Regions from separate parts of the Labrenzia sp. PO1 genome, predicted to be linked through region 4. Evidence: predicted binding sites of a transcription regulator. Region 4 holds the regulator's gene; each other region holds the start of a gene.
The links. Region 4 encodes PhoB, which activates phosphate uptake and scavenging genes when phosphate is short. Its sites were predicted from a motif close to TGTCATNNANCTGTCAT; they were not measured.
Positions count from the first base shown of each region.

Region 1: a site for PhoB is predicted at 3,697-3,713, ahead of HCG46_RS21795 (DUF1045 domain-containing protein). Genes of this name have one in related genera too.
Region 2: a site for PhoB is predicted at 1,591-1,607, ahead of HCG46_RS18060 (glycerophosphodiester phosphodiesterase family protein). Genes of this name have one in related genera too.
Region 3: a site for PhoB is predicted at 1,733-1,749, ahead of phnC (phosphonate ABC transporter ATP-binding protein). Genes of this name have one in related genera too.

Region 1 covers NZ_JAAXCR010000004.1:361,639-369,174, forward strand. The annotation lists gene HCG46_RS21775 (winged helix-turn-helix transcriptional regulator) at 20-553, shown strand; gene HCG46_RS21780 (hypothetical protein) at 774-1,124, shown strand; gene phnN (phosphonate metabolism protein/1,5-bisphosphokinase (PRPP-forming) PhnN) at 1,143-1,700, opposite strand; gene HCG46_RS21790 (alpha-D-ribose 1-methylphosphonate 5-triphosphate diphosphatase) at 1,714-2,859, opposite strand; gene HCG46_RS21795 (DUF1045 domain-containing protein) at 2,856-3,605, opposite strand; gene phnL (phosphonate C-P lyase system protein PhnL) at 3,752-4,456, opposite strand; gene phnK (phosphonate C-P lyase system protein PhnK) at 4,465-5,253, opposite strand; gene HCG46_RS21810 (alpha-D-ribose 1-methylphosphonate 5-phosphate C-P-lyase PhnJ) at 5,250-6,179, opposite strand; gene fosX (FosX/FosE/FosI family fosfomycin resistance hydrolase) at 6,176-6,604, opposite strand; gene HCG46_RS21820 (carbon-phosphorus lyase complex subunit PhnI) at 6,601-7,536, opposite strand, start outside.
Region 2 covers NZ_JAAXCR010000003.1:687,999-695,534, forward strand. The annotation lists partial or broken gene HCG46_RS28695 (hypothetical protein) at 1-405, opposite strand, end outside; gene HCG46_RS18060 (glycerophosphodiester phosphodiesterase family protein) at 771-1,490, opposite strand; gene HCG46_RS18065 (YceI family protein) at 1,915-2,499, shown strand; gene HCG46_RS18070 (cytochrome b) at 2,552-3,136, shown strand; gene HCG46_RS18075 (YceI family protein) at 3,160-3,717, shown strand; gene HCG46_RS18080 (fumarate hydratase) at 3,869-5,506, shown strand; gene HCG46_RS18085 (L,D-transpeptidase) at 5,928-6,521, shown strand; gene HCG46_RS18090 (TetR/AcrR family transcriptional regulator) at 6,605-7,174, opposite strand.
Region 3 covers NZ_JAAXCR010000001.1:45,923-53,458, reverse strand. The annotation lists gene phnD (phosphonate ABC transporter substrate-binding protein) at 1-759, opposite strand, end outside; gene phnC (phosphonate ABC transporter ATP-binding protein) at 849-1,670, opposite strand; gene HCG46_RS00260 (PhnD/SsuA/transferrin family substrate-binding protein) at 1,969-2,841, shown strand; gene phnC (phosphonate ABC transporter ATP-binding protein) at 2,904-3,656, shown strand; gene phnE (phosphonate ABC transporter, permease protein PhnE) at 3,649-4,482, shown strand; gene HCG46_RS00245 (class I SAM-dependent methyltransferase) at 4,479-5,153, shown strand; gene HCG46_RS00240 (osmoprotectant NAGGN system M42 family peptidase) at 5,178-6,350, opposite strand; gene ngg (N-acetylglutaminylglutamine synthetase) at 6,347-7,536, opposite strand, start outside.
Region 4 covers NZ_JAAXCR010000002.1:437,549-445,084, reverse strand. The annotation lists gene pstC (phosphate ABC transporter permease subunit PstC) at 1-600, shown strand, start outside; gene pstA (phosphate ABC transporter permease PstA) at 600-1,952, shown strand; gene pstB (phosphate ABC transporter ATP-binding protein PstB) at 2,000-2,761, shown strand; gene phoU (phosphate signaling complex protein PhoU) at 2,793-3,488, shown strand; gene phoB (phosphate regulon transcriptional regulator PhoB) at 3,569-4,270, shown strand; gene HCG46_RS09930 (GcrA family cell cycle regulator) at 4,597-5,133, opposite strand; gene HCG46_RS09925 (aspartate aminotransferase family protein) at 5,575-6,771, shown strand; gene argF (ornithine carbamoyltransferase) at 6,771-7,536, shown strand, end outside.

The sequences.
Region 1 (7,536 bases), on a different contig from region 4:
GTAGCTATAAAATATGAATATGCAGCTTCTTGTCAACCTCACATCCAAAGCCTGGTCGCTGAAAATTCTGGCTCAGTTGCATGCAGGTGTTTCCGGTCGGCAAGCCCCGTTGATCGCGGCGACAGGGGCGAGTCGCAGTTCTTTTGCAGCAAGCCTTGAACATCTGTTCCAGCTTGGGCTGCTCGAGCGAAACCCCGGCCATGGCCATCCCCTGCGGCCCGAGTTTCGGCTGACGGACAAAGGCAAGGTTGTTGCTGCCATGGCGAGCCGGATCGAGGAGATCGTTCCGAACGAGGATGCCTTTTCGGTACTGCGACGCAGCTGGACGGTGCCTATCCTGGCAGTAACCGGGGCGCCAAGCCGGTTTTCGGCGATCAAGGCAGGCCTCGGACCGGTGACGGACCGGGCCCTGTCGAAGTCCCTTGGTGTTCTGGAAGAGCAGGAGTGGCTGAGGCGGGACATCGACCTGTCACAGCGCACACCTTTCCCGATCTATCACGCCGTGAATGCGGGTTTGAAAATCAATCAGGCGATCGCTGCGGGCGCCCGTTGACCCGGATGTGAACCAAAGTTCTACCCTGTGGTTGTATTGTCTGGCCTCGAAATGAAGTTTTCCCGGCCGAAGTCCACCGAACAAGTCTTTGTCCAAGAACAATAATTTCTAAATCAATGAATCTGGGCGTGTAATGACGCATCATGACTCTTCTGGTTCATTGCAGTTTCCGGGTGTAGCGCTACGCTTGAGTGGTCGAGGCGAATCTTGCGAGGCAAGCATGTCCCGGTCAGACGAAGAGAAATGCGGTCGCCTGATGCGCACCGCTTGCAGGAATGTCATCGGATTCTGGCAGCTTTTGCAGGAACCGGATGTTCACAGGCTCGATCATGTCAAACGCCTGCAGTATCGGGCCTACATGATCGGTTCCGCCCTCCATCTGGCAGACCTTGTGGTCAGGCACGAACACGCCCTGATCCATCTCCGCCGGGCGGTCGGGGAGCCCGAACTGGGCGAAGAAGCAAAACAGTTCCGCACCATGGTTCACGCGTTCGACGGTGATCATCAGGACGCACTGGATGCCAGGGCCCTGATTTTCAGTCAGGCCGTTCAGAGCGCGTTTGCGGATTAGAGACGGGTACGGTTGAGGTCAAAGGCCGAGTGCGGCGACCATCCTGTCGACCGCATCCTCCACCGTGCCGGTGTTTTCAATGCGGATCAGATTGGCGACGTTTTCCGGTTCAAGGTCGGCACGGCGCAACCGTTCCTCTATTTCCTGTCTGCTTTCGCGGCCACGTGCGGCGAGGCGTTCGGCAAGGACTTCGACCGGCGCGGTGATCAGCAGAACGCTGGCGTTTCGGTACTTGTCCTCTGCGTGCTTCAACACCTTGCGCGAGCCATTGGCAATCACGGTTGCGCCCGCTTCGATAGCCCGGTCGTAGCTTTGCGGGATGACGTAGCCGAGCCCGTGGGCCTCCCAGCACAGGGCAACCTTTCCGGCAGCTCTCAGCTGATCGAATTCGGCGCGCGAAAGCGCGTCGTGATCCTCGGCCTCGACATCGGCCTGCCGGGTGATCGCTCTCCGGGCGAAGCTGACGTCCGTCCGGCCCGCCAGACGGGCCTTGAGCGCGGCCATCAATGTGTCCTTGCCGGCCCCGCTCGGCCCAACCACGAGCACCATGCGGCCGGGGCCGAGTTTTTCTGTCATGTCGGACGCAGCCTCAGGCAACCCGTTTGCCCTCGCGCCAGACACCGCGCACGATCGGGATGTCACCAACCATTTTCACTTGGATGAGATCGGCCCTGAGGCCGGGTTCCAGGGTGCCGCGGTCTTGCAGGCCAATGGCCTTCGCGGGCGTCGCCGTGACCATGGCGACTGCCTGTGGCAGGGCAATCGCCTCGACCTCCGCAGCCAGCTGGAACGCAGCCTGCAGCAGCGAAATCGGCACATAGTCCGAGGAGAGCACATCCAGAACGCCCGCTTCGGCAAGCGCCTTCGCCGAGATATTGCCGGAATGGGATCCACCGCGCACGACGTTCGGCGCCCCCATCAGAACAGCCATACCGGCTTCGTGCGAAGCCTTGGCGGCTTCCAGTGTGGTTGGAAACTCGGCGATTTTCGTCTGCAGTGAAATCGCCTCTTCCACATGGGCGGTGGTGGCGTCGTCGTGGCTGGCGATGGCGATGCCGCGCGATTGGGCGATGGCCGAGAGATGCTTGCGGTTTTCAGGGGCAAGACTGCTGGCGCGCGCCTGGCGCTTGCGGATGAAGTCGTCCATCTGGGCGTCGGTGAAGCCCTTCTTGCCCTGATAGTAGATCTTGTAGGCATCCATCGACACGAACTGGCGCTGGCCGGGGGTGTGGTCCATCAGCGAGATCAGGCGGATGCTGTCGTCGTCCTCGAACACCTTGAAGGCGCTGAGCACGTCGGGTGCAGACACTTCGCAGCGCAGGTGGATGAAATGGTCTGCGCGCAGGCGGTTTTCCCGCTGGCCGGTTTCAATGGCATCCGCAAGCGCGCGCATATCCGAATAACCAAGGTCCGCGTCTTCATCCATGCCGACGCGCAGCGCATCGAACACGGTGGTGATGCCGGAACATGCGATCTGGGCGTCGTGGGCCTGCACGGCGGAAACCGGGCTCCAGCGTACCTTGGGACGTGGCGCATAGTGGGTTTCCAGGTGGTCGGTATGCAGTTCGACCAGGCCTGGCAGCAGGTAGTCGCCTTCGCAATCATGCCCGTCGACCTCGGTCGGTGACCCGATGCCGGAAATCAGACCGGCATCATCGACCGTTAGGGAACCGTCGAACACTTCGCCTGCGAGAACCAGACTGGCATTCTTGAAGACTTTGGGATGCTTGCTCATGCAGATTCCTCTTGGGAAAGACGCTCGGCCTGGCTGAGCGCGTCGGCGGGAGCGACGCTGCCGGTCAGCTGAAAGACGGTATGGACCTGGAAAGGCGCGCCGCGTTCGGCTTCGGTGTAGAGCGCAACGTGGCGGCACAGCCGCTTCTTGCCGATGACATCCGCAAAGTGGTCCTGGGCGGCATTTGCCATCCGCTCCATGTCGCTGTTGTCTTCCAGTTTGTTGGAAAGGGTCAGGTGGAAGCGGAATTCATCGAAGATATAGGGATAGCCCCACCTGACGAGATAGGTGTCATGCCTTTCCGACAGTCCGCTCTTGCGGCGGCGCTCGAGATCCGCCTCGGACAGTGGTGCGCGGAACGGCTCGAAGCGACGCACGCACAGGCCGGCGAAGGCGCGCAGGGCCGGCTCTTCTGCCTCAGGGGTCAGCGCCAGAAAGCGGCCGAGCCTGTTCACGCCGAGCGCTTCTATCTCATAAGGGGCGATTTCTGCCGCAAAGGCTGCGCAGGCGTCCAGCAGTGCTGCCTCGGTCTGATCGGCTGGGAGAGAAAACGGGGCTTTCAACGTCCCGTGAAATCCATAGCGCCGGGGGTCGGTCGTCAACTCCTGGAAGCGTGCCGATGTCATGCCGGGCAGCTCCGGCTGCGGTAGTGCCGTGCCGGAAAAGGGATCGCGCCCGAGCCAGGAATTTCCGAGCTGCATCAGGCGGTCGTCGGCATCGGCGGCGAAATAGAGGGCGTAGCGCATGAAGAAAATCGCGATTTTGAAATGTGGTTTGGCCGGGATGTGGCAGGGCCACATCCTTCAACTTTCTGAGGGAGTGACCTAAAGGCGGGCGGTGACTTTTCTGTGACAGTTTCCGCCCGTCTGCAAGCCTTTCCTCATCTCGTGGCTCAGGCGGCTGCCTCCGCGCTGAAACCGGTCACGTCGATGATGCGGTCGGCGATCTGCTCCCGGACGTCCTGGTCGTGAAGAATGCCCACCATGGCAACGCCCTGGATTTTCTTTTCTTCCACCAGACGGACGACCACGGCCCGGTTGGCAGCGTCGAGAGAGGCGGTTGGCTCGTCCAGCAGCAGGATCGGATAATGGGCAATGAACCCCCTTGCGATGTTCACGCGCTGCTGCTCGCCGCCGGAGAACGTGGCGGGTGGCAGAGTCCACAGGCGCTCGGGCACATTCAGCCGCGACAGCAGGAAGCGGGCCTTGTCGACGCCCTCCTCCTCGCTGGTGCCCTGGGCGATAAGCGGCTCGGCGACGACGTCTTCGGCCGAAACACGCGGGATGGTGCGCAGGAACTGGCTGACATAGCCGATCGTGTCTTCACGCAGGCGCAGGACCTTGCGCGGCTCGGCCCCGGCAATGTTGACGATTTCATCGCCAACCGTCACCAGGATCTGACCCTCGTCACAGCGGTAGTTGCCGTAGATCATCTTGAGGATCGAACTCTTGCCGGCACCGGAGGGGCCGCCAAGGACGACACATTCGCCGGAATTCACCGAGAATTCGACCTTCTCGACCACGGGAATGACGGTTCCGCCCTGCAGGTGCATGGTGAAGGACTTGCCGACGTTGTTGAGATAGAGGCGTACGGGCATTTCGGTCCTCATACCTGGAGAATGGAAGAAACAAGCAGCTGGGTATAGGGCTCGCGCGGATCGTCGAGAACCTGGTCCGTCAGGCCGCTTTCGATGACGTTGCCGTGGCGCATCACCATGATCCGGTGCGACAGCAGCCGGGCGACCGCAAGGTCGTGGGTGACGATGACCACGGAAAGTCCGAGATCGGCGACCAGTCGGCGCAAGAGGTCGAGAAGACGTGCCTGCACGGAAACGTCCAGACCGCCTGTCGGCTCGTCCATGAAGACCAGCCTTGGTCTCGTGACGAGGTTGCGGGCGATCTGCAGGCGCTGGCGCATGCCGCCGGAGAACGAGCGCGGATCGTCATCGATCCGGTCGCTGTCAATTTCCACCCGGCCCAGCCAGTCGTCGGCGGTGGAGCGGATGTTGCCGTAGTGGCGCTCGCCAACTGCCATCAGCCTTTCGCCGACGTTGGCACCAGCGGAAACGTTCATGCGCAGCCCGTCCGCAGCATTCTGGTGTACGAACCCCCAGTCGGTGCGCATCAGCAGGCGGCGCTCGGCCTCGGTCAGCTGATAGAGGTTGCGCATGGTGCCGTCGCGCATGCGGTATTCGATGGCTCCCGCCGTCGGCGCGAGCCGTGTCGACAGGCAGTTGAGCAATGTGGTCTTGCCGGAGCCGCTTTCGCCGACGATGGCAAGCACCTCACCGGGCCAGAGATCGAAGGAGACATCGGCGCAGCCGATGCGGTCGCCATAATAGCGGGTGACGTTATGAACCTGCAGCAGCGGGTCCGCGGAGGGAAAGGCGTTCATCGGGCGGTCTCCTCTGCCTGGGTGGCACCGAACTGGTGTGCCGCCGGATCGGCCGCCATCGGGCCGAGGTGGCCGTCCGCGCGCCGTTCCTCGCAATAGTCGCTGTCGGAGCAGACGAACATGCGCCCGCCCTTGTCATCCAGGATCACCTCGTCGAGATAGACATTCTCCGCGCCGCACAGGCCGCAGGGCTTGTCGAATTTCTGCACCTCGAAAGGATAGTCTTCGAAGTCGAGGCTCTTCACCTTGGTGTAGGGCGGAATGGCGTAGATGCGTTTCTCACGCCCGGCACCGTAAAGCTGAAGCGCCGCCATCTGGTCGATCTTCGGGTTGTCGAACTTCGGCGTCGGCGACGGATCCATCACGTAGCGGTCGTTGACCTTCACCGGATAGGCGTAGGTAGTGGCGATATGGCCGTTCTTGGCGATGTCCTCGTAAAGCTTCACATGCATGAGGCCGTAATCCTCGAGCGCATGCATCTTCCGGGTCTCGGTTTCGCGTGGCTCCAGGAAGCGCAGCGGCTCGGGAATCGGCACCTGGAAGACAATGATCTGGTCTTCGCGCAGGGCCTTTTCCGGAATCCGGTGGCGGGTCTGGATGACGCTTGCCTCCGACGTCTCGTAGGTGGTGCGCACGCCGGCGGTCTTTTCAAAGAAACCGCGCAGGGAAACCGCATTGGTGGTGTCGTCGGAGCCCTGGTCGATCATCTTCAGGCAATCGTCCTTGCCCAGAATTGCCGCCGTGACCTGCACCCCGCCGGTGCCCCAGCCATAGGGCATCGGCATTTCGCGCGAGGCGAAAGGCACCTGGTAACCCGGTATCGCGATGCCCTTCAGGATTGCCCGGCGGATCATGCGCTTGGTCTGCTCGTCCAGATAGGCGAAGTTGTATTCGCCCTGTTCGAAAATCTGAGCCGTGTCGTTCATTGCGCAGCACTCCGTTCCCTGAGTATCCGGCGATAGTGGTCGAGGCGCATGTCCAGCGTTCCGGTGTGCAGCTCGAACAGGTGATTGTCGTTGTCGTAGAAATAGATGGACCTGCCTTCACCTTCGACGCGGGCGCGCGGTGGTTTGACTTCCAGGCCAAGGCGCTCGACGGCTGCCAGCTTCGTGTCGAAGTCTTCCTCTTCGATCTTGAAAGCCACGTGATTGTAGGTGCGTTCGTTCAGGGCATCGCCCTGCATGATCGCGATCCAGACGTCACCGACCAGAAAGAACTTTTCCTGGGAGAGGGAAAAGGTGGCCTCTTCACTGGAGTAGACTTCCCGGGCTCCAAGTACCGTCGTCAGCAGGTTCGTCATCCTGTCGAGATCACTGACGATGAACGTCATATGACTAAGTCCGCTGCTCATTCCGCCGCCTCCTGGGCGGTGTTGCCCTCTTCTTCTTCCTGGCGTCGTTTTTCGAACCATTCGCCGCGCATCCGGCGCACCAGATCGAGTTCGGCCTGGAAATCGACGTAATGCGGCAGCTTCAGGTGTTCGACGAAACCGGTCGCCTGGATGTTGTCTGAATGGGACAGGACGAATTCGACATCCTGAGCCGGGGCGGACTGTTCCTCGCCCAGTTCCTGCCAGCGCATGGAACGGTCGACCATGGCCATGGACATGGCCTTTCTCTCCACCTGCCCGAACACGAGGCCGTAACCCCGGGTGAAGGTCGGGGCGGTCTTGGCCGAACCCTTGAACTGGTTGACCATCTGGCACTCGGTTACCTTGATGGCGCCGAGCGTCACGGCAAAGCCGAGTTCCTCTGCAAAGAACTCCACCTCCACTTCGCCGTAGCGGATTTCGCCGGCGAAGGGGTGTGTGCGGCCATAGCCGCGCTGGGTGGAATAGGCCAATGCCAGCAGGAAGCCTTCGTCGCCACGGGCAAGGTTCTGCAGGCGCAGGTCCCTGTCGGCCGGGAAGGATAGGGGCTCGCGGGTCAGGTCGCCGACGGGCGCGTCCTCGTCGGTTACCGGGTCCGGCTCCATCAGGCCTTCGTCGCCAAGCAGGTCGGTGACGCGCGGCATGCTGCCTTCTTCAGCGGCAGCTGTTTCGACAGGCTTTTCGAGACCGTCCTCTTCGGCGGCCAACGCGAAATCCAGAAGGCGGTGGCTGTAGTCGAAGGTCGGGCCCAGCACCTGGCCACCCGGCAGGTCCTTGTAGGTGGCTGAAACGCGCCGTTCCACCAGCATCTTCGCGGTGTCAATCGGCTGGCTGTAGCCGAACCGTGGCAGGGTCGTGCGGTAGGCACGCATCAGAAACGCGGCTTCGATCAGGTCTCCGCGCGCCTGCTTGAT
Region 2 (7,536 bases), on a different contig from region 4:
GACCATTCGCTTGATCAGGACGCCCTTCGGCTCAAGCGTCACAACAGAATTTGGAGAAACAACGAATGTTTCTTCACCCCGATTGATGACTACACGCCCACCGCCGGTCTTGATCTTCCATCCCTTGCGCACCGTCATGCCACGCTTGACAGCAAAGGTCTCGCCGGTACGCGTTTGCACCATGACCCGGCCGCTGACGCGTTCGACCGACCAGTGCCACGGCGTGCCACCCGTCTCCACGTCTTGCGACAATGCCTGTTGAGAAAACCAGAAGGCCATAAGGGCAGCCAGCAGAAGCGACGCTGCCAACCGCATCCGGCGATCCCAGAACTGTCCAACGTCATCAGCTTTTGCTGCCATGCAACTGGCCTGACCTGAGCGATTGACGTTTATTTTGTTGGACATGGGAGCCTTCTCTTGACCCGGCTTCAGAAGCTCGGCAAGCTATTCCGCCCCCGTTAACAAGACTTGAATTATAATGGGAAACCTTTTTATTTCATTCTTTTAGTAAAAATTGTTCTATCATCTAACGTTTCCAACTTTTTCCCATATTAGATAAAATTTTAATATTAAAACTATTTAAGATTGTATTTTTGGATTACTAGAGAAAAATCACAATCATAGATACCTGCGATCCCTGATCGAAATGGCGTATGAGGCTCAAAATATTTTTTCAATCAATCCAAAACAAATCGGCCAGGAACCCGTAAGTTCCCGGCCACGCCAGTGAATGATTTCCGTCGGAGTGCAATTTGCATCACGCTGGAGCGTCAGACTGTTGCCAAAAGCTCTTTTTCCACGGACTTGAAAATTTCGACCTGGTCGATGTTCATTTGTTCGACGCCGCAGCGCACGGCTTTCTCGAAAACGGCTCGTTCAGACCCGGCGTAGAACATCTGCGTAATCAATCCGGCCTGCTTTGCCTCGTTTATGAGGTTCTCTTCCAGGTCATCTTCATGGAATTCCAGGATATGCGCACCCTGGGCAACGGCGCGCTCGACCGAACCAACGTGAGCGTAAAGAACCATGCGCCGCAGGTCCGGTACCTTCGCACGAGCTTCAGCGCGGATTGCCTGATCGAACGAAAACGTCCAGGCGTCACTCAGCATGCCGCGGACTGCCAGCATGTCGCGAATTTCCGCGGGGTCGCCTTCCTTGATCTCAACATAGGTGCCAATACGGCCCTTGCAGGTATCCAGAAACGCGTCGAGCCTTGGAACTCGCTCGCCCTTGAAGGTCTCCTTGAACCAGCTCCCTGCATCAAGAAGGTCAATTTCGTCGGAAGTCATATCCGAAATTCGGCCACTTCCATCCGTCGTCCGGTCAACGGTTGCATCGTGCATCACGTAGAGGATGCCATCCCTGGACGGCCGAACATCCAACTCGACAACCTCGGCGCCAAGCGCAATTGCTCCCTCGAGCGAGGCAATCGTGTTTTCCGGAGCCTGAAGGCTGGCTCCGCGGTGGCACACAACGACGGCTTGTTTCACGGTTAGGTCTCCTGTGTCTCCAGAGTGATATCCGGAGCTTGGATAGGGCTGGCAAACGGCCACTCTAGAGGGAAGTCGATGAAACAGGTGCCTGAAATTCTTGATGAAATGATGACACTGCAACTTCCCTCGCAATTTCATGTGCTTACCGGCCGCGACAACCCTTAATTGAATGACTGAACAATTCACTTCTGTCTCGGAACTCTATCGCGATTCTCACCCAATACCGCAGGGTCGACTTTCTATCCCCCCTGACGCTTGAAAATCTTTCCAAAGCCACACAGTTAACGGTGAAGAAATCAACTGAATTATTGTTCAGCATTTACGAACAGTCAGTCAAATTGCACCGCACAATTTTCTTCCTATGTTCCAGTCTGCAGCGTTCATGAGCGAACGCTTCTGGTAACATCTATGAGGTTTGATCATGATCCGTCTCGCAGCTTCTGCGCTTGCCCTTTCCCTCGTCGCAGGCACCGCCCTTGCCGAACCTGTGGCCTACGACTTCGACAAGTCCCACGCCAACCTGGCTTTCTCCTATAACCACCTTGGCTACTCCACGACCGAAGGCCGTTTCGGCGAATGGGAAGGCACGCTGCTGATCGACAAGGACACGCCTGCCAATTCCTCCATCGAATTCACGATCGACGTCGGCAGCCTCGACACGTTCTGGGCAGAGCGCAACGCGCACTTCCTGAGCGCGGACTTCTTTGACGCTGAAAAATTCCCGAAGGCGACCTTCAAGAGCACCAAGGTCGAAAAGACCGGCGACAACCAGCTGGAAGTGACCGGTGACCTGACCATCAAGGACATCACCAAGCCGGTGACCCTGACCGTTGATGTCACTGCACTTGGTGAGCACCCGATGGCAAAGAAGGAAGCTGCCGGTTTTGCCGTTTCCACAGTTCTGAAGCGTTCCGACTATGGAATGGACATGTATGTTCCCTATGTAGGTGACGACATTACCGTGACCTTCCATTCCGAAGCGCTCAAGTCCGACGCGACCAACTAAGTGAACACCCTCGGAGGCCGGACAGACCGGCCTCCGTTTTCCAGGAGCCGCCATGCTGCGCAACACTTCAACCGGGTATGGAAGAATCGCCATCGCGTTCCATTGGACGATGGCAGTCTTGATCATCGGCATGCTTGGCCTCGGCCTCTACATGCACCAGCTTCCCCCGACTGAACAGGCAACCTTTGAACTCTATCAGTTGCACAAGTCGATCGGCTTTGTGGTGCTGACGCTTGCCGTGCTCCGTCTTGTCTGGCGCCTTCTCAACCCTTCGCCGAAACTGCCTGACAACATGCACCCGCTGGAAAAGGCCGGGGCGCATCTGGGACATGTCGGCCTGTACGCGCTTCTGTTTGCACTGCCACTGACCGGCTGGTTCATGGTGTCGGCCTCGCCGTGGGGCATTCCGACCATCCTGTTCAACACCTGGCCAGTGCCGCATCTGCCGGTTCCAGGTGTGCTTGGTTCGCAGGAACAGGCGGAAACCTTCTTCAAGCTGCTGCATGAATACGGCGCCTATCTGCTGATTGCGCTGATTGCCGTCCATGTCGCAGCTGCGCTGAAACACCACTTCATCGCCCGCGACGCCACGTTGAAACGCATGATTTCAACCGCACCCGCCAAGGCCGATAGCTGACAACACGAACTGGAAATCCGCAGATGACATTGAAGCATTTTACATATGCCGTTGCAGTCCTGTCGGCGACGACCTTCACCGCACCGGCGTTTGCCGACACCTGGAAAGTCGAACCGGACAAGAGCAAGCTCGGCTTTGAAGTCAAACAGGGCGGCGGCACGCTGACTGGCGTCTTCGCGTCGTGGGAAGCAGACATCGATTTTGATCCTGCGGCCCCTGAAACCGCCAAGATCAGCGCTGAAATCAAACCCATGAGCGCCACCACCGGCAACGCCCAGTTCGACGGCACCCTGCCTGGCAAGGACTGGTTCAACGCCGGGGACTTCCCGACGGCCGAATTCACGTCCGACACCGTCGAGCTTGTCGAAGGCAACAGCTACCGGGCACAGGGCACGCTCTCCATCAAGGGAATTTCCCAGCCGGTCGAGATGGATTTCACCCTGGACATCGCGGGCGACACCGCCACAGCTAAGGGGACGGCCATCGTCAACAGGCTCGACTATCAGCTTGGCAGCGGCGTCGGCACCGATACGGTCGGAGATATCGTCACCGTTACCCTGGATCTTACGGCGATCCGCTGACATCGCGTTCGGCAAACAAGACTTCCGGCTCCGACCATTTGATCAGGCTGCGGCACTTGGCGTCCGCAGCCTTTTTGCCGTATGAGAACAGCACTCAACGTTCCAGCGCTTCCCGATGTGACGGGAAGCAGCCAGATCAGGAAAGCCTCCTATGAACGCTCCGCTCACACCTCCAGCTTATCAGCACAGCGCCCTTTTCCCTCAGGGAGAAGACAAGACCCCGTATCGGAAATTGACGTCGGACCACGTCAAGACAGCCGAGTTCAACGGCGAAGAGGTACTGGTTGTCGAAGCTGAAGGTCTACGCCTTCTTGCCGAAGAGGCCTTCAAGGACATCAACCATTTCCTGCGTCCAGGCCACCTGGAACAGCTGAAGAAGATCCTGGAAGATCCGGAAGCGACCGAGAACGACAAATTCGTTGCGTTTGATCTCCTGAAAAACGCGAACATCGCCTCCCACGGTGTTCTGCCAATGTGCCAGGACACGGGCACCGCAATCATCATGGGCAAGAAGGGTCGTCGGGTCTGGACCGACGGGTCGGACGAAGCGGCACTCGGCGAAGGTTCCCGGGATGCCTATTTCAAAAAGAACCTGCGGTATTCCCAGCTTGCGCCGATTTCCATGTTCGAGGAAAAGAACACGAGCAACAACATGCCGGCACAGATCGAGCTCTATGCCGAAGGTGAAGATGCCTACAAGTTCCTGTTCATGGCCAAGGGTGGCGGTTCGGCCAACAAGACCTTCCTGTTCCAGGGCACACCATCCCTGCTGACCCATGACCGGCTGGTGGAATTTCTCAAGGAAAAGATCCTCACGCTCGGTACTGCTGCCTGCCCGCCCTATCACCTTGCGATCGTCATCGGCGGCACGTCTGCGGAAATGAACCTCAAGACAGCAAAACTGGCTTCGGCCCGATATCTTGACGGCCTGCCGACACAAGGGTCGGAACTCGGACATGCCTTCCGTGACCTTGAGCTGGAAGCCGAGATCCACAAACTGACCCAGGCAACCGGCGTCGGTGCCCAGTTCGGCGGCAAGTATTTCTGCCACGATGTGCGTGTCATCCGCCTGCCGCGTCACGGCGCGTCCTTGCCAATCGGCCTCGCCGTGTCCTGCTCTGCGGACCGGCAGGCCGTCGGCAAGATCACGAAAGACGGGATTTTCCTGGAACAGCTCGAGATGCACCCGGAAAAATACCTGCCGGAGGTCACCGACGACCACCTGTCCGACAATGTGGTGAAAGTCGACCTGACCCGGCCGATGTCCGAAATCCTGGGCGAACTTTCCAAACACCCGATCAAGACCCGGTTGTCGCTTTCCGGACCGCTGATCGTTGCCCGCGACCTTGCCCATTCCAAGCTGCGCGACCGGCTGGAAAGCGGTGAGCCCCTGCCCGACTATTTCAAGAACCATCCGATCTATTACGCTGGCCCGGCCAAGACACCGGAGGGAATGCCTTCAGGTTCGTTCGGTCCGACAACTGCAGGACGCATGGACGCTTACGTCGATCAGTTCCAGGCAGCTGGCGGTTCCATGGTCATGCTGGCCAAAGGCAACCGTTCCGCTCAGGTGCGCCGCGCCTGCCAGGCTCATGGCGGGTTTTATCTCGGCTCCATCGGCGGTCCGGCCGCTCGCCTTGCGCAGGATTGTATCAAGAAGGTGGAAGTGGTCGAGTTCGAGGAACTGGGCATGGAAGCCGTCTGGAGAATCGAAGTCGAGGATTTCCCGGCCTTTATCGTCATTGATGACAAGGGCAACGACTTCTTCAAGGAATTGAACCTCGGCTGAATGCGGCTTCAGCTGAAAACACCAGACCCGCGGCTGTTGCCGCGGGTTCTTTTTTGTCTGTCGACACACCAACAACAGTAACCACGCGCCGTTTTGGCGCGATTTGGATCGCGGTCATACGATTCGGCATCAGGCGCGGAATCGCCCAATCCGGATCAAAGATAGCTGACGATTTATGCCAAGGCGGGCAAATTCCACAATCTCAGCGAGCAAGCGCGTCTTCATCGCGTTTTTCACGAAAAATCCGTTGCAATTTCAGCACAGACGCAGGACATGGTCGGTGGTCACATCAACGTGAGATTTTCCCGAACGCCGTTTTGCGACATAATAATTAAGAGTGCGGCAAGGACATTTTCGTAACGTCACTTTGATTGAGAATCGCATCGTTGAGGCACGAGCCCGATGCTGATGGGGGATCGGAATGAAGAAACTTTTATTTGTAATGGTTGCGGTTCTGGCGGGCGCTTTTGCGCTGACCGCTCAGGCAGCTCCGCGATATGGCTACTTTGACCACAGCACGAACACCTGGGTCACTCCGAAATATCATCCGGGCGGCCCGTCCCCGGTCAAACGCAAGCGCGTGAAATATGATGGCCCCTACCCTGCAGGCACGATCGTCATCGATACCTCCGAGCGCCGTCTTTATCATGTCCTGCCTGGTGGCAAGGCCATGAAGTACGGCGTCGGCGTAGGCAAGGATGGCTTCCAGTGGGCCGGCACGCACCGCATCACCCGCAAGGCTGAATGGCCGAGCTGGACCCCGCCTGCACAGATGCGTGCTCGTGAACGTGCGAAAGGCCGTATCCTTCCGGCTTACATGCCGGGTGGACCGAACAACCCGATGGGTGCTCGCGCGATGTACATCGGCTCGACCCTCTACCGCATTCACGGCACGACTGAGCCGTGGACCATCGGTTCGGCTGTCTCTTCCGGCTGTATCCGTCTGGCAAATGAAGACGTGATCCACCTCTACAACAGCGTGACTGTTGGTTCGAAGGTCATCGTGAAGCGCTAAACTGCGGCACCAATTATCAAGAAATAAAGCCGGGCCCTGCCCGGCTTTTTTATTTGATGCTCACTTCTAAATCCCAGACTTGATCAATTTTCCGGGATGTGGGCATCGATCAGTACCGCTGCCGCGTTCTTTGCCGCACCTGACGGATCCGGGTCGAACCCCATCTGAGCGGCAACGATTGCCCCCTCCTTGAGAAGGAGGATCTGTCGCGCCAGCAGATCCGCCTCGCGAGACCCCGCGTGTTCCGCAAGGCTCCTGAGTGCCGACAGAAGCAGGCGCTTGTGTTCGGTGGACTGGACATATGCAGGGTGTACAGGGTCCTGAAACTCAGCCGATGCCTTGATGAACATACATCCCTTGAAACCGGGCTCTTCGAACCACTCCTTCAAAATATCAAAAACTGCCAGCAGCTTTTTCCTTGGCGAAAGATCGCGTTCATCCAGCCTGCGCAGGAACCAGTTCCGGAAAGTCTCGTCCCGGTATCTCAACACCGCCAGGATCAGATCATCCTTGGTTCTGAAATGCTTGAACATCGTCGTCTTGGAGATGCCTGTTTCAGCAACAAGCGTATCCATGCCGGTCGCATGGAAACCGTCTCTGTAAAAGACAGCCAGAGACTTGCGTACCAGTTCATCGCGTTTGCTTGGTCGCATGAGCTTCCTTTCTGTACTGACTTGTAAATAGTCAAACATCAGCGATCGTTCAAGATACCCAAAATAGGTGCTACCCAAACAGCCGAAACACGACCTCCTCACGTTTTAATGATCTCAGGCACGAAGTTAGCGCCTTGCCATCATGTACAGATCGGTACATATATAACTCGTAACTGAACAGATCGGTACACATTTATCTGTTTAACACTGCGAGGCAAACCCATGTTCTCACCAAGACCTGCATATCCGCGCGGCTTCTATCTCTTCGGCGCACTTGTTGCCGGGGTACTTGTGATCACATCAGCCTTGACCCCGGCCCCCCAGCCGCTGGACGCCCGCCTTCATGCGGGGTTGGCCTCGTC
Region 3 (7,536 bases), on a different contig from region 4:
GACCGCGGTGCGCATGGCATCGATCAGGCCCTTAGGCAGGTTGCTGCGGGCAGCCAGCGGACCGGAAGTGATTTCCGGTGATTTCCAGATGGTGCAGATCGCGTCTTTCTCGATCATGCCCTTGGTGACCATGCGCTGCGGAATGCCGTCTTCCTCGTTGGTGATGTAGGTAGCGGCAGCGTCATACTGCTTGTTGTAGACACCAAGCACACCGGTTTCATGGGCCCCGGAGAAGGGAATGGCACCGAAATAGGTTTTCGGCTCGTAGCCCTGTTTGCTGAGGTTGAAGTAAGGCACGGCATAACCAGACGTGCTGTCCGGATCGGCAAAAGCCAGTGTCTTGCCCTTCAGGTCGTCAAGGGTCTTGTAGCCGCTGTCGCAACGCACGGCGACGACCGAGAAATAACCGGTGGAACCGTCCTTCTGCAGGCGGGAGACAAGCGGAACGACACCGCCGTTGGTTTCGGTGTAGGCAGCGGCATAGGAAGACGAACCGAAGAAGGCGAATTCGATCTGGTCGGCCGCCATGGCCTGGATCACGCCGTCATAGGATCCAGCGGTGAAGATTTCGACATCGACGCCGAGTTCGTTCTCCAGGTACCTTTCGAAAGGCGTGTAACGGGCAATCCGGTCCTTTTCGTTTTCACCGGAAAGGATGCCGAACTTGACTGTCTTGTACTGGTCCTTCCAGCTGTCCGCCAGGGCCGGGGAGGCTGCAAGAACGGCAGCGGAAACGGCTGCTGCAAAAATGGCCTTCATCTCAAGTCTCCTTTGGTGCCGGCAGATCCGGCGATTTGCGCGGCAAAGGCCGCTTCAAGAGCGAGAGCGGATGATCCGCTTCGCGAAGGTCAGGCCCCGACAGCCTTCATCGGTGGCCGGGAAGTGGTTGTCGAAAGGGAGGTGGAGGTGACTGCTTCGTTGATGTCACCGGAAAGATCGTCGGATCCGTAGATTTGCCGAACCCTTTCACTGGTCAGGGTGTCCGGCGTGCCGTCGAACTGAACCCGCCCGTCCTTCATTGCGATGATCCGATCGCAGTAGGCACGGGCGGTGTCGAGCGTGTGCAGATTGACCAGCACCGTGAGACCGTCCGTCCGGTTGATTTCGCGCAAGGCGTCCATCACACGGCTGGCGTTGGCCGGATCAAGTGAAGCAATCGGTTCGTCGGCCAGCATGATGCGCGGGTTCTGCACCAGCGCCTTGGCGATGGCGACGCGCTGCTGCTGCCCGCCGGAAAGGGTTCCCGCGCGTTGCAGCCCCTGGGGCACAAGGTCCAGCCGGTCCAGGGCTTCGATGGCGCGGGCGCGGTCTTCGTCAGTGAAGGATCGTGTCATGGAGCGCAGGAACCCAGTGTGGGCGATGCGGCCAACCATGACATTGGTCAGCACATCCATGCGCTCGACGAGATTGAACTGCTGAAAGATCATGGCGCAGGACGCGCGCCAAAGCCGCAGATCGCGACCCTTCAGGGCCGTGATGTTCTGTCCCTCGTTGAGGATCGTCCCCCGGCTGGGGTCGGCCAGCCGGTTGATCATGCGCAGGAACGTGGACTTGCCGGCACCGGACCGGCCGATCACGCCGACCATCTGACCCTTGGGAATGGCGAGGGAGACCCTGTCCACCGCGGTCAGGTCTCCAAAGACTTTAGATAATTGCTCAATGACCAGCATCGGGCCCTCCGAAAAACGGAGAGCGAACTAGCAGACATGTGCCGAGAACAGATGTCTATACGATTATACTTTTATGAAGTTTTACGACAGAGGCATCGAGAAAATTTGCCGGAAAACAAATAAGATCAAGATTTGTCTGGAAGTTCGAAGTTAAAGAAATTTTCTGCTTCGTAGATCCATCTTTCTCTGATGTAAATTTCGTAAAATTTACATAATACAGTCACGTTCCGCGGTGCGCTTGTCGTTACGCTCCTGTTGCCTTGCCGGCTTTGTTTCGGCTGTCTGAGGAGTTCCTGTCATGCGCTTTTTGAAATCCGCCGCACTCGCGGCTGCCGTTCTTGCCGTTTCCCTGTCTTCTTCCCTGGCCGACACGTTCAAACTGGCCGTTACCGATGTTGAGGGCCTGGAGCGGCTGCAGGTTGAATGGGGGCCGTTCAAGAACGCCCTTGAAAATGCAACAGACCACACCTTCGAGTTTTTCCCGGTTACCAGCAGGACCGCGGCGGCTGAAGCCTTGCGCGCCAAACGCGTCGACTTTGTCGTAACCGGTCCTGCCGAGTACATAGTGATCAACAAACTGACCGAAGCCCGTCCGCTTATCGGTCTTGGCCGCCCGGACTACTTCTGTGCCGTCGTCGTACGAGCCGACAGCGGTTTGACGCGGCCGGCCGATCTCAAGGGCAAGAAGGTGGCCTTCGGTGATATCGGTTCCACCTCGAACATGCTGTGCCCGATGCAGCTGATGGCCGATTATGGCGTCGATCCGGTCAAGGACATCGAGAAGCTGCATACTTCGCGCAACATTGCGCATGAAGCCTTGAAGAAGGGTGATGTTGCCGCCATCGGGATCAATCACAATTCGTGGATTGGCACCCGCAACAAGGATGACAGCGTCCCGAACGGCTTTTTCCGGGTAATCGCCCGTTCCGGCGATCTGCCGAACGACATGATCATGGCCGGAGCCCATGTCGATCCCGCGACAGCGCAGAGCCTGCGTCAGGCGATCCTCGACAACAAGAAATCGATCATCGCCGCGATCCTGCAGCACGAGGAAAACGACAAGTATTCGGGCATGGATCTGGTGGCGATCGAAGATGGTGCCTATGACCTGGTGCGGTCCATGTACACCACCGCCGGTTTCCCGCAATACGACAAGTTCATCGGCGAATAATGGCGCAGCCTCTGCTCCAGTCCGCCGGCGCAATTGCGCCGGCGGTACCAGCCCGACAGCCCGTGACGGAGACGCCGTGTGACCTGAAGGTCGAAGGCCTTTGCAAGACTTTCGGCAAGGACCGGAGTGTGCTGCGCGAAGTTTCCTTTGCCGTGGGCCGTGAGGAAGCGGTTGCCTTGATCGGTTCAAACGGCGCCGGAAAATCGACCGCATTGCGCTGTGCGCTGCGCCTGATCGAGCCGGAAGCCGGTTCGATTGTGTTGTTCGGTGAAGACATATCGACTGCGCGACAGCGCCAGCTCAGGCGGGTTCGCACCGAGGTCGGTTTTGTCTTTCAAAAGCACAACCTGGTGCCTCGTGTTTCGGCATTGACCAACGTAATCCATGGCAACCTTGGCCGCACCGGTGGCATGCGCGGCTGGTCGCAGTTTCTGGCCAAAACGGCATTGCGAGACCGGGCAATGTCTTGCCTCGAAAGGGTAGGGCTCGCGGACCATGCACTGAAACGGGCAGACCAGCTCTCGGGCGGTCAGTCCCAGCGGGTTGCGATCGCCAGAGCCTTGATGCAGCAGCCCAGAATGATCGTCGCGGACGAACCCGTTGCCAGCCTTGATCCGGTTGCCGGCCAGGAAGTGATGGACCTCTTCCGCCAACTCACCCGGGAGGAGGGGATCACGCTCCTGTTCACCTCGCACAACGTGCAGCAGGCGCTCGCCTACTCCGATCGGGTCCTTGCAATCCGGCAGGGGGAAGTCGTTCTGGACGAGAAGAGCAGCAACCTGAGTGTTGCGGATCTGGGGAAGCATTATGGCTGATCTCCTGACATTGAAACGCTCCCGCATGCCGGATCGGTTCGAACGCCCGGGTGCATTTCATTTTGTCGTCTATGTCGCGCTGCTGGCCTTCGTAGTCTGGTCGTTTCAGGGGGCAGGCTGGTCGTTTTCCGCGCTGGTTTCTGGCGGTCCGGCGCTGGTCGACTTCCTGTCGAGGGCCTGGCCGCCTTCGCTGGAAAGGTTGCCGCAACTGTCAAAGGCGTTGCTGGAAACGTTTCAGATGGCGCTCGCGGGCACACTTATCGGCATCGTCCTCAGCCTGCCGTTGGCGATACTGGCCGCGAAAGGCCTGACGCGGCCGTCGATGTTGTCCCGGGCTGTCTATACCTGTGCCCGCTTGCTGGTCGCCCTCTTCAGGACAGTGCCGGATCTGGTTTGGGCATTGGTCTTTGTCATTTCGGTCGGACTTGGCCCATTCGCGGGCACGCTTGCGATCGCCGTCGACACCATCGGTTTTTGCGGACGCTTCTTCGCTGAAGCCATGGAGGATGTGGAGAAAGGACCAACCGAGGCGCTGACAGCGGCCGGTGCAGGGCGTTTCGACACGATCTTCTCTGCAGTGGTACCTGCCGCGATGCCCTCCTTTATCACCACCTCGCTGTTCGCGCTTGAAAAGGCGACACGGTCCTCAGTCGTGCTTGGTCTTGTCGGGGCAGGGGGTATCGGCATCGAACTCAAGGTGGCCATGGACTTTTTCGACTACCAGCTCGCGATGACCATCATCCTGATGATCTTCGTGCTGGTTCTTTGTGTTGAGCGGCTTGGCACAATCGCCCGCAGCCGAATACTGGAAGGATCGTCTCAATGAGCGACACACACACTCTGGAAAAAACCGATACCGCCCATCTCGCGTGGGACAAGCGCTGGCAGACAGAAGAAGGCCGCGCGGATTGGCTGCGTCCGGAGGCGGACGTTGCCGGTCTGATCGAAAGACTTCAGAAGCAGGGGCCGGTGAAGGCCCTGGATCTGGGCTGCGGGGTTGGCCGACATGCGCTTTCCTTTGCCCGCGCCGGGTTCGAGACCCACGCGATGGATCTTTCCGAAGCCGGGCTGGGTGAGCTGAAAAAGAGCGCGGCACTGGAAAGCATGCACATCGCGACGCATCTGGCGCCGATGACGTCGCTGCCCTTTGAGGACGACAGTTTCGACTATGTTCTGTCCTTCAACGTGATCTATCACGGTGATCCGTCGATCGTCCGTACAGCCATTTCGGAGATTGCCCGGGTGTTGAAACCTGGCGGGATCTACCAGGGAACCATGCTGTCAAAGCGCAACGCGAACTTCGGGATCGGGACGGAAATTGCCGCGGACACGTGGGTTCGTGAAGGGGACGACGACAAGGATCACCCGCATTTCTATTGCAATGCGGGTGAACTGGTGTCGCTTTTCGACCGGTTTGAGCTGAGCTACCTGGAAGACAAGGTGCACTCGAAGCCCGGGTCGTGGCACTGGCACATGATCGCGGAACTCAACCGCTGAACGAGCCGGTCTCGGCGGCGGGCGTTACTCGCCCGCCGGTTCCGGCAGCGGTTCGTCCGTCTCCGGATTGAGTGTCTGGTCGGCATCGGCGGTAGGCTGACGGGTAAAGCCCTTGAGGTCCGCAAATTCGCGGGCGTCCCGCTGGATTTCCACCGGGCTGAGGGCATAGCCGGTCGCCAGTTCGGCGAGCGAGCGCAGCGCGTGCATGTGGATGCGCTCATAGCCGTGGCTGGCATCAACACCAAATGTGATCAGCGCCGTGCGCACGTCCGCACCCGCCTCGATGGCGGTTGCCGCATCCGAGCGATAGAAGCGGAAGACATCCTTCTGGAACTTGATGTCGTTGTCCCGGCAGAGTTGGACCATCTTGCGGGTGAGATGATAGTCGAACGGTCCGGTCTGGTCCGCCATGGCGATCGTGACGCCGAATTCGTCCGAATTCTGTCCTGGGGCAGTGGTGCCGTTGTCGATGGCAACCAGCGACGCGATGTCTGGCGTCAGGATGGACTGGGCGCCATGGCCGGTTTCCTCTGCAATCGTGAACAGCCAGAACACGTCGACCGTCGGTTCGATGTCGGATTCCACCAGCGCCTTGATCGCCGCCAGCATCACCGCAACACCTGCCTTGTTGTCGAGGTGGCGGGAAACGATGAAGCCGTTTTCCAGGAACTCCGGCGCCGGGTCTATGGAAACAAAATCGCCGACGTCGATACCAAGCCGGTGCAGGTCGTCTACCGACTTGGAATAGGCGTCTACGCGAAGTTCGACATAGGGCCAGCCGACCGGAAGTTCATCCACGCCGGTGTTGTAGGTGTGCCCCGAAGCCTTCAGCGGCAATATGGTGCCGGTGTAGGCGCCGCTTTCGGAAAAGATCGTCGTTCGGGCTCCTTCCGCAAAGCGGGCGGACCAGTGGCCAATAGAGACCAGCTCCAGACGGCCGTTGTCTTTCAGCGATTTTACCTGAGCCCCAAGCGTATCGAGATGCGATACGAAGGCCCGCGCGGGTCGGCGCGACTTGCCGGACACTCTCGCCCGAACACCGCCACGGCGGGTGATTTCGTAAAATACCCCCAGCGCCTCCAGTTCCTTGGAAACGTGACGGACAATTTCGTCCGTATAGCCCGTCGGGCTGGGGATTTTCAGAAGTTCCTTCAGTCGATCGTTCAAATAGGAAATATCGATATTCAGCAAGGTCATGTTCCGGCCCGGTTCAAGGTCGTCCTGACGGGTTGAGGCACCGACAGGGGAAACAGGAAGTCCACGAAGCGTTCTGCGGTTGGCTGAGGTTCGTGGTTGGCGAGCCCCGGCCGCTCGTTCGCCTCGATAAAGCGGTACTCCGGTTGTCGCGGGTCTTTGACCATCAAGTCAATGCCTGTCACCGGAATTTCAATTGCGCGCGCTGCCTTGATCGCGGCTTCGATCAGGGTGTGATGGGTTTCGCCAGTCACATCATGAATGGTGCCGCCGGTATGAAGGTTGGCCGTACGGCGGACCGGCAAGGTCTTGCCTTCGGGCAGGATATCTTCCAGCTGAAAGCCGTTTGCTGTGAGGCAGCGCAGAACCTCGTCGTCCACTTCGATCCTGGATTCCCCGCCTGTTGCCGCAGACCGGCGGCGGGACTGGATTTCGATCAGTTCTCCAATCGTGGCCTTGCCGTTTCCGGTGACCTCGGCCGGTTTGCGCAGGGCGGTCGCCACTACTTTGTAGTCGATCACGACAAGCCGCAGATCCTGACCGGTCACGAATTCCTCCACCAGAACATCATTGGAGTAGGTACGGGCGACTTCCACCGCAGCCATGACGTCTTCGGTCGTTGTCAGTCCGATGGCGATGCCCTTGCCCTGTTCACCGCGCGCAGGCTTGACCACAACCGAACCGTGCTGCTCCAGAAACGCGGCGATCTCATCAGCGGATCCTGCCAGGATCTGGTCAGGCACATTTACACCGGCCCTTTCGACGATCCGGCGCGTGGTGGCCTTGTCGTCGCAGATGGACATGGCGACGGCGCTGGTGAATTCGCTCAAGGATTCCCGGCAGGCGACCGAGCGGCCACCATAGGACAGGCGGAAGAAGCCGCCTTCCGCGTCGATGATCTCCGCCTGGATACCGCGCCGCCGTGCCTCGTTCACGACAATGGTGGCGTAAGGGTTGAGCTTGTCTTCAACGGCAGGGCCGGCGAACAGAGCCTCGTTGATAGTGTTCTTGCGCTTGATGGTGAAATAGGGAACCCGCTCGAAGCCGAGTTTGTCGTAAAGGCCAATGGCAAGTTCGTTGTCGTGAAGCACCGACAGGTCCATGTGCGGTGCGCCTTTGCCTTTGAAGACCTCCGCCATGCGCCGGACCAGGGCTTCTCCTATGCCCGGAAACCGGGCCTGTGGGGAAA
Region 4 (7,536 bases):
GCCGTCGCCAAGCCGCTGCTCGAGATCCTGGCCGGTATTCCAACCATCGTTTACGGTCTCTTCGCGCTGCTGACAGTCGGGCCGCTTCTGATGAACGTCTTCGGCTCCGGCGGTGCGCTTGGCGTAAGCTGGATGTCCGGTGCTTCCTCGGTGTTCACCGCGGGCGCTGTCATGGGCATCATGCTGATCCCTTTCGTCAGCTCGCTCTCCGACGACATCATCAACGCTGTGCCGCAGGCCATGCGTGACGGTTCGCTCGGACTTGGTGCCACCCATTCGGAAACCGTGAAGCAGGTCATTCTGCCGGCGGCCCTGCCGGGGATCGTCGGGGCCATCCTGCTGGCGGCCTCTCGCGCCATCGGTGAAACCATGATCGTTGTTCTGGGGGCCGGCGCAGCTGCCCGTCTCAGCATGAACCCGCTTGAAGCGATGACCACCGTGACCGCGAAGATCGTCAGCCAGCTCACCGGCGACGCCGACTTTGCCTCCCCGGAAGCCCTTGTCGCCTTCGCGCTCGGCATGACCCTGTTCGTCGTGACCCTGGGGCTCAACATCGTCGCGCTCTACATCGTGCGCAAATATCGGGAGCAGTACGACTAATGACCGACACGACCCTTACGCCACCGTCGGGCAAGACCAGTGCTCCGACCCCGCACAAGACCACGTCGATCCTCGAACTCGATCCGCTGACCAGAAAGCGCAACGCCGCTGAAGCGCGCTTCAAGCTCTACGGCATCATTGCCATCGGCATCGGCCTGTTCTTCCTCGTTGCGCTGTTGTGGGCAATCCTGTCCAACGGCCTTGGCGCCTTCAGCCAGACCTTCCTGAAGGTGGATGTCCCGCTCAATCAGGAGCAGATTGCCGAAGCGGAAAAGTCGGTGGTCAAGACCTCCAAGTACCGGGCCATTATCGACGACGCCTTTGCCAAGGAACTTGCCGGCCTCAATATCACCACCGACATGTCGGCAAAGGACCTGCAGAAGCTGTTCTCCTCAGGGGCTGCCGCAACGGTTCGTGACTATGCACTTGCCAACCCGGACAAGATCGGCACGACGGTAACCTTCGAGCTGATCGCCTCATCCCGTGTCGACGGCTACCTGAAGGGCCGCGTCAAGCGCGAGGATCTTGCCGAAGACAAGAACCTGGATGCCGCACACCTGGATCTGGCGGACCAGATGCAGTCCGCCGGCATTCTGGAGAAGCGCTTCAACTGGGCCTTCATCACCGGGACCGATGCTTCCGACAGCCGTCCGGAGCAGGCCGGCATCGGGGCGTCCATGATCGGGTCGCTGTTCATGATGCTGGTGGTGCTGTTCCTGTCGCTGCCGATCGGCGTGGCCGCTTCCATCTACCTGGAAGAGTTCGCTCCGCAGAACAAGTTCACCGATCTGATCGAGGTGAATATCTCCAACCTGGCCGCCGTTCCGTCCATCGTGTTCGGTATTCTCGGTCTGGCGGTGTTCATCCAGTTCATGCATCTGCCGCAATCCGCACCACTGGTGGGTGGTCTGGTACTGACGTTGATGACACTGCCCACGATCATCATATCCACCCGCGCCTCCTTGAAGGCCGTTCCGCCGAGCATCCGCGATGCGGCCCTTGGCATTGGCGCCTCCAAGATGCAGTCGATCTTCCACCATGTCCTGCCGCTGGCAATGCCTGGCATTCTAACCGGCACGATCATCGGTCTGGCACAGGCGCTTGGGGAAACCGCTCCGCTGCTGCTGATCGGGATGGTCGGTTTCATCGCCTCCAATTTCCCGGACGGTGTGGCTGCCGGTTTCTTCTCTCCGAACTCGGCCATGCCGGCCCAGATCTACGAGTGGGCGAAACGCGCCGACCCGGCTTTCTATGAACGCGCTTGGGGCGGGATCATCGTGCTGCTGGTCTTCCTCATGACCATGAACATTATCGCTATCATCCTGCGCCGCAGGTTTGAACGCCGCTGGTAAGGATTGCTCCGATGAACGAGATGCCGAATTTTGAACAGGCGAAAACCATGACCGACAGCAAAATTTCCGCGAACAAGGTGCAGGTCTATTATGGCGATACCCACGCCATCAAGGACGTGGACATCGAGATTCAGCCGCGGTCCGTGACTGCCTTCATCGGTCCGTCCGGGTGTGGCAAGTCGACGTTCCTGCGGACGATCAACCGCATGAACGACACCATCGACATCTGCCGTGTGGAAGGGTCGATCAAGATCGACGGTGAGGACATCTACGATCCCAAGGTCGATCCCGTACAGCTGCGCGCCAAGGTCGGCATGGTTTTCCAGAAGCCGAACCCGTTTCCCAAATCGATCTACGACAACATTGCGTACGGTCCGCGGATCCATGGTCTGGCCCGCAACAAGTCCGAGCTTGATGAAATCGTTGCCTCCAGCCTGCAGAAGGCCGGGCTTTGGGAAGAAGTCAAGAACCGTCTGGACGAGCCGGGCACCGGCATGTCGGGCGGTCAGCAACAGCGTCTGTGCATTGCCCGTGCGATTGCCGTCAGCCCGGAAGTGATCCTGATGGACGAACCGTGCTCGGCGCTTGACCCCATCGCGACCGCGAAGGTGGAAGAGCTGATCGACGAACTGCGGGAAAACTTCACCATCGTGATCGTGACCCACTCGATGCAGCAGGCTGCCCGTGTGTCTCAGCGTACCGCGTTCTTCCATCTGGGTGTTCTGGTGGAGGAAGGTCTGACGGAGGACATCTTTACCAATCCGAAGGACAAGCGTACGCAGGACTATATTACGGGCCGCTTCGGCTAAGCATTTTTTAGGTTTCTGAAGGGGACACAGGATGTCTGAACATACAGTCTCGGCTTACGATGACGAACTGACGGCCATGGCCGGCAAGGTTGCCGAAATGGGTGGTATTGCCGAAAAGGCTTTCGCCGATGCGGTGTCCGCGCTGGTGTCGCAGGATCTGGAGCTTGCCAAGGCGACGATCAAGGGCGATGTCCGTCTGGACAGCCTTTACAACGAACTTGAAGTGAAGCTGATCGAGCTGATCGTCCGTCGTCAGCCGATGGGGCAGGACCTGCGTGAAATCACCGCCGCAACGCGCATTGCCAATGACCTGGAGCGTGTTGGCGATCTTGCCAAGAACGTTGCCAAGCGCGTCATCGCCATCGACAGCGACTTGCAGTCCAAGAAGCTCGCGATCGGTGTGGAGCACATGACGGAACTCGCTCTTTCGCAGCTCAAGCAGGTGCTGGATGCCTACGCCCGCAAGGATGCGGAAGCCGCCCGCCGGGTTCAGGAAGCCGACGCCGAAGTCGACGCGATCTACACGTCGATCTTTCGCGAACTCTTGACCTACATGATGGAAGACCCGCGGGTCATTACCCAGTGCGTCCATCTCTTGTTCTGCGCAAAGAACATCGAGCGCATCGGCGATCACGCGACGAATATCGCCGAGAACGTCTACTACATGGTCACTGGCGAGCGTTTGCCGGAAGACCGGGCAAAGGTCGACGAAACAGGCGCGGTCTGACCCGCCGGTAATCGTCGGATTTGCAGAAGATCTTAACGGCCGGCGCTTCGGCGCCGGTTGCGGTAATTGGAGCGAGATGTATGCCGAAGGTGCTCATCGTTGAAGACGAAGAACCGCTCAGCCTTCTATTGAGATACAATTTGGAAGCGGAAGGGTACTCGGTCGAGTCCTGTGTCCGGGGTGACGAGGCGGAAATCCGCCTGCGGGAAAGCCTGCCGGATCTGTTGCTGCTCGACTGGATGCTGCCGGGCCTGTCCGGAATTGAACTGTGCCGCCGCCTGCGGGCGCGCGAGGACACCGAGCGCCTGCCGGTCATCATGCTGACGGCACGCGGTGAGGAAGCAGAGCGCATCCGCGGCCTGTCGACCGGTGCCGACGACTACGTGGTCAAGCCCTTCTCGGTACCGGAATTGATGGCCCGCGTGCGCGCCATCCTGCGCCGGGCAAGCCCGGAAGTGGTGTCCAGCATGTTGCGGTCCGGCGATATCGAACTGGATCGTGAAACGCACCGCGTTCGCCGCAACACCAAGGAAATACACCTGGGGCCGACGGAATTCCGCCTGCTGGAATTCCTGATGACATCGCCTGGCCGTGTCTTCTCCCGCGAACAACTGCTGGATGGGGTCTGGGGTCACGATGTCTACGTGGACGAACGCACTGTCGATGTTCACGTCGGTCGCTTGCGCAAGGCTCTGAACAAGGGCAAGGCAAAGGATCCTATCCGTACCGTCCGTGGTGCCGGATACGCCTTCAATGACCAGTTCACCTCTGCCACTGCCTGAGGGCAACTTGCAGAATGGAATTAAGGAGCCCGCTTTCTAGCGGGCTTTTTGTTTCTCAGCGGTTATGTGCCTTTCGCGGAGCAAGGTTCTCTTCTGCGACAACCCCATCAGTTGTGTCGGTGTCGGGGCTGATCCTGCGGTCCCTGTCGTGGCGGAGTGGTCAAACAAGGTTTGTTTTGATGGAACGGAAACGGCATGGAGCGGTGCCAAGAACAAGCCGTGGGAGGTCACTGGTCGGGGTCGGGCATCTGGTCAATGGAAGGCCCAAACAAAAAAAAGCCCGCCAGATGGCGGGCTTTCTCATGAATTGGTTAGGTGCGAGGCTATCAGCCTGCCTGAGCCATCGTCTTGCGATCGCGGCGGCGGTCGGCGACCGGCTGATACGCGATCTTGCAGTGATGAGCGCAGTAGGGGACGCCGGCATCGGACTGGCGGCCGCAGAAGTAGAAGTCGTCGGTCGCCGGGTCGCCAATCGGCCATTTGCAGGTCCGCTCGGTCAGCGTCAGGATGGTAGCCCGCTGCGAGATCGGAACGAGCTCTGCAATCGGCTCTACGCGCGGCTTGGCAGCCACCACTGGTGCAGGCGAGATGTCTGCTTTCAGGGCCGTTGCGCCGATCGACTGCGGATGTGACGTCGTCGGTTTCTTCGGCGCTGCACCCGTTGCAGGAGCTGCGGTGCGCGGCCGGCGCGGCTTGGCGCTTGAAGAGGTGGACTTGGCGCGGCCGGACAGGCCAAGGCGGTGCACCTTGCCGATCACGGCGTTACGGGTAACACCACCCAGTTCGCCTGCGATCTGGCTTGCGCTCAAGCCGTCGCCCCAAAGCTTTTTGAGAAGCTCAACTCGTTCGTTTGTCCAACTCATTGCCGCACCCTTTAGTTTGACCGTCCTGCGGCCATTAACCCCGTGTTAAGCATGCGCAAGCACGCTTAATGCTGGCAGATCTAGTGCCTCTTGGTGATTTGCCTCACGAGATCTCGTGTCTGATTGCTGAGAGGTTACAATAACGTTAATTTGTCAGGCAACCACTCGACCCAAACCAGTTGGGGATGAAACGACTTTTCCCCAATTATGGCGAGGTCATTGAGAATTTTATGAAATCCGCCCTCCGCGGCACATGAAATGTCTTGTGCGCCATTTCCATTGACAGTGCATGGTACCGGCAGTGTATAAGAAAGCCGCTGCGTGCCGCCTCATCGGGGCGGCACGTTGCGTTTTGGCCCTTCGGCATCTTTTCAAGGTGACGGCCCGGCGTCGGGGCGACGCAGGGGACAGCAGGGGCGTTTAAAGGAGACAAACGAGGTTATGTCCGCGACTGCACTATTCGGAAATTACGCAAGATCGAACCTGTCTTTCGATCATGGGGAAGGCGTCTGGCTGGTTACCACCGATGGCCGACGATTCCTCGATTGCGGTTCCGGCATCGCGGTCAACGCACTCGGTCATGCCCATCCGCATCTGGTCAAGGCATTGCAGGATCAGGCAGCCAAGCTGTGGCATACCTCCAACCTGCACCAGATCCCGGATGGCGAACGGCTGGCGCAGCGCCTGTGCGCGGAAACCTTTGCCGACAAGGTGCTGTTCGTGAATTCCGGTGCGGAAGCGATGGAAGCTGCCATCAAATGCGCGCGCCGTTATCATTATGACAACGGCAACCCCGAGCGGTTCCACATCGTGACCTTCGAAGGCGCTTTCCATGGCCGGACCATCGCGACCATCGCGGCTGGCGGCCAGGCGAAATATCTTGAAGGCTTTGGCCCGAAGGCTCCCGGTTTCGACCAGGTGCCGGCAGGAGATCTTGATGCGCTGAAAGATGCCATCGGTCCGCAAACGGCCGCGATCGCGATCGAGCCCGTGCAGGGCGAGGGCGGTATCCGCGAAATTCCGGCCGATTTCCTGCGTGCGCTGCGCAAGATCTGTGATGACAACGGCATTCTGCTGATCTTCGACGAGATCCAGACCGGTGTCGGACGGACCGGCAAGCTGTTCGCTCACCAGTGGACGGGCGTGGAACCGGACCTGATGGCAATCGCCAAGGGTATCGGTGGCGGGTTCCCGATGGGCGCATGTCTTGCAACGGCAGAAACCGCTGCGGCGCTGTCCCCCGGGACACACGGCACCACCTTTGGCGGCAATCCGCTGGCCATGGCAGTCGGCAATGCCGTTCTGGACGTCGTTCTGGAAGACGGGTTCCTGGAAGGTGTCCGTCAGAAGGGGCTCAGCTTCAAGCAGAAGCTGGCCGGACTGGTGGACGGCCATCCGGACGTTCTGGCCGAAGTGCGCGGCAACGGCCTGATGCTCGGTCTGAAATGCGTGGTGCCGGTAGCAGATTATGTGCTTGCAGCCCGTGAAGCCGGTCTGCTGGCAGTTCCTGCCGGCGATAACGTGGTGCGCATCATGCCGCCGCTGACCATGAGCGAAGAGGAAATTTCCATTGCTGTCGAGCGCCTGGAACAGGCTGCTGTCGCCATGGAAGCGAAATTGGCGGAAGGAGCGGCCTGATGACCGCAAACGGAACCTACCGGAACTTTCTGGATCTGACGGACTTCGAAGGCGACGAACTGCGCGCCATCCTGGACACCAGCCGGAAGATCAAGTCGAGCCGTAACGGCGTGCATCGCGGCCAGGGCCCTCTGGCCGGCAAGGTGCTGGCCATGATCTTCGAGCAACCGTCGACCCGTACGCGCATTTCCTTCGATGTCGGCATGCGCGAGCTTGGCGGCGAGACCTTGATGCTGACCGGTGCGGAAATGCAGCTCGGCCGCGGAGAGACAATAGCCGATACGGCGCAGGTTCTGTCGCGCTTCGTCGACGCGATCATGATCCGCATCCTCGATCACAACGACCTGCGTGAACTTGCCGAAAATGCGACAGTGCCGGTGATCAACGGCCTGACCAAGCTCTCGCATCCCTGTCAGATCATGGCGGATCTGTTGACCTTTGAAGAGCATCGCGGTTCGATCAAGGGCAAGAGCGTTGCCTGGACCGGTGACAGCAACAACGTGCTGGCCTCCTGGATTCATGCCGCGCCGCGCTTCGATTTCGAATTGCGCATCGCGACGCCGGGTGAACTGGCGCCGCCGATGGACCTGATTGAAACTGCTCGTGCCAAGGGTGGTTCCATTCAGGTCACGACGGACCCATATGAGGCAGTCAAGGGGACCGACTGTGTCGTGACCGACTGCTGGGTGTCCATGGGGGATGACGATGCGGAATCGCGTCACAACCTCCTCAGCGCCTATCAGGTCAACAAACGCCTGATGGCTG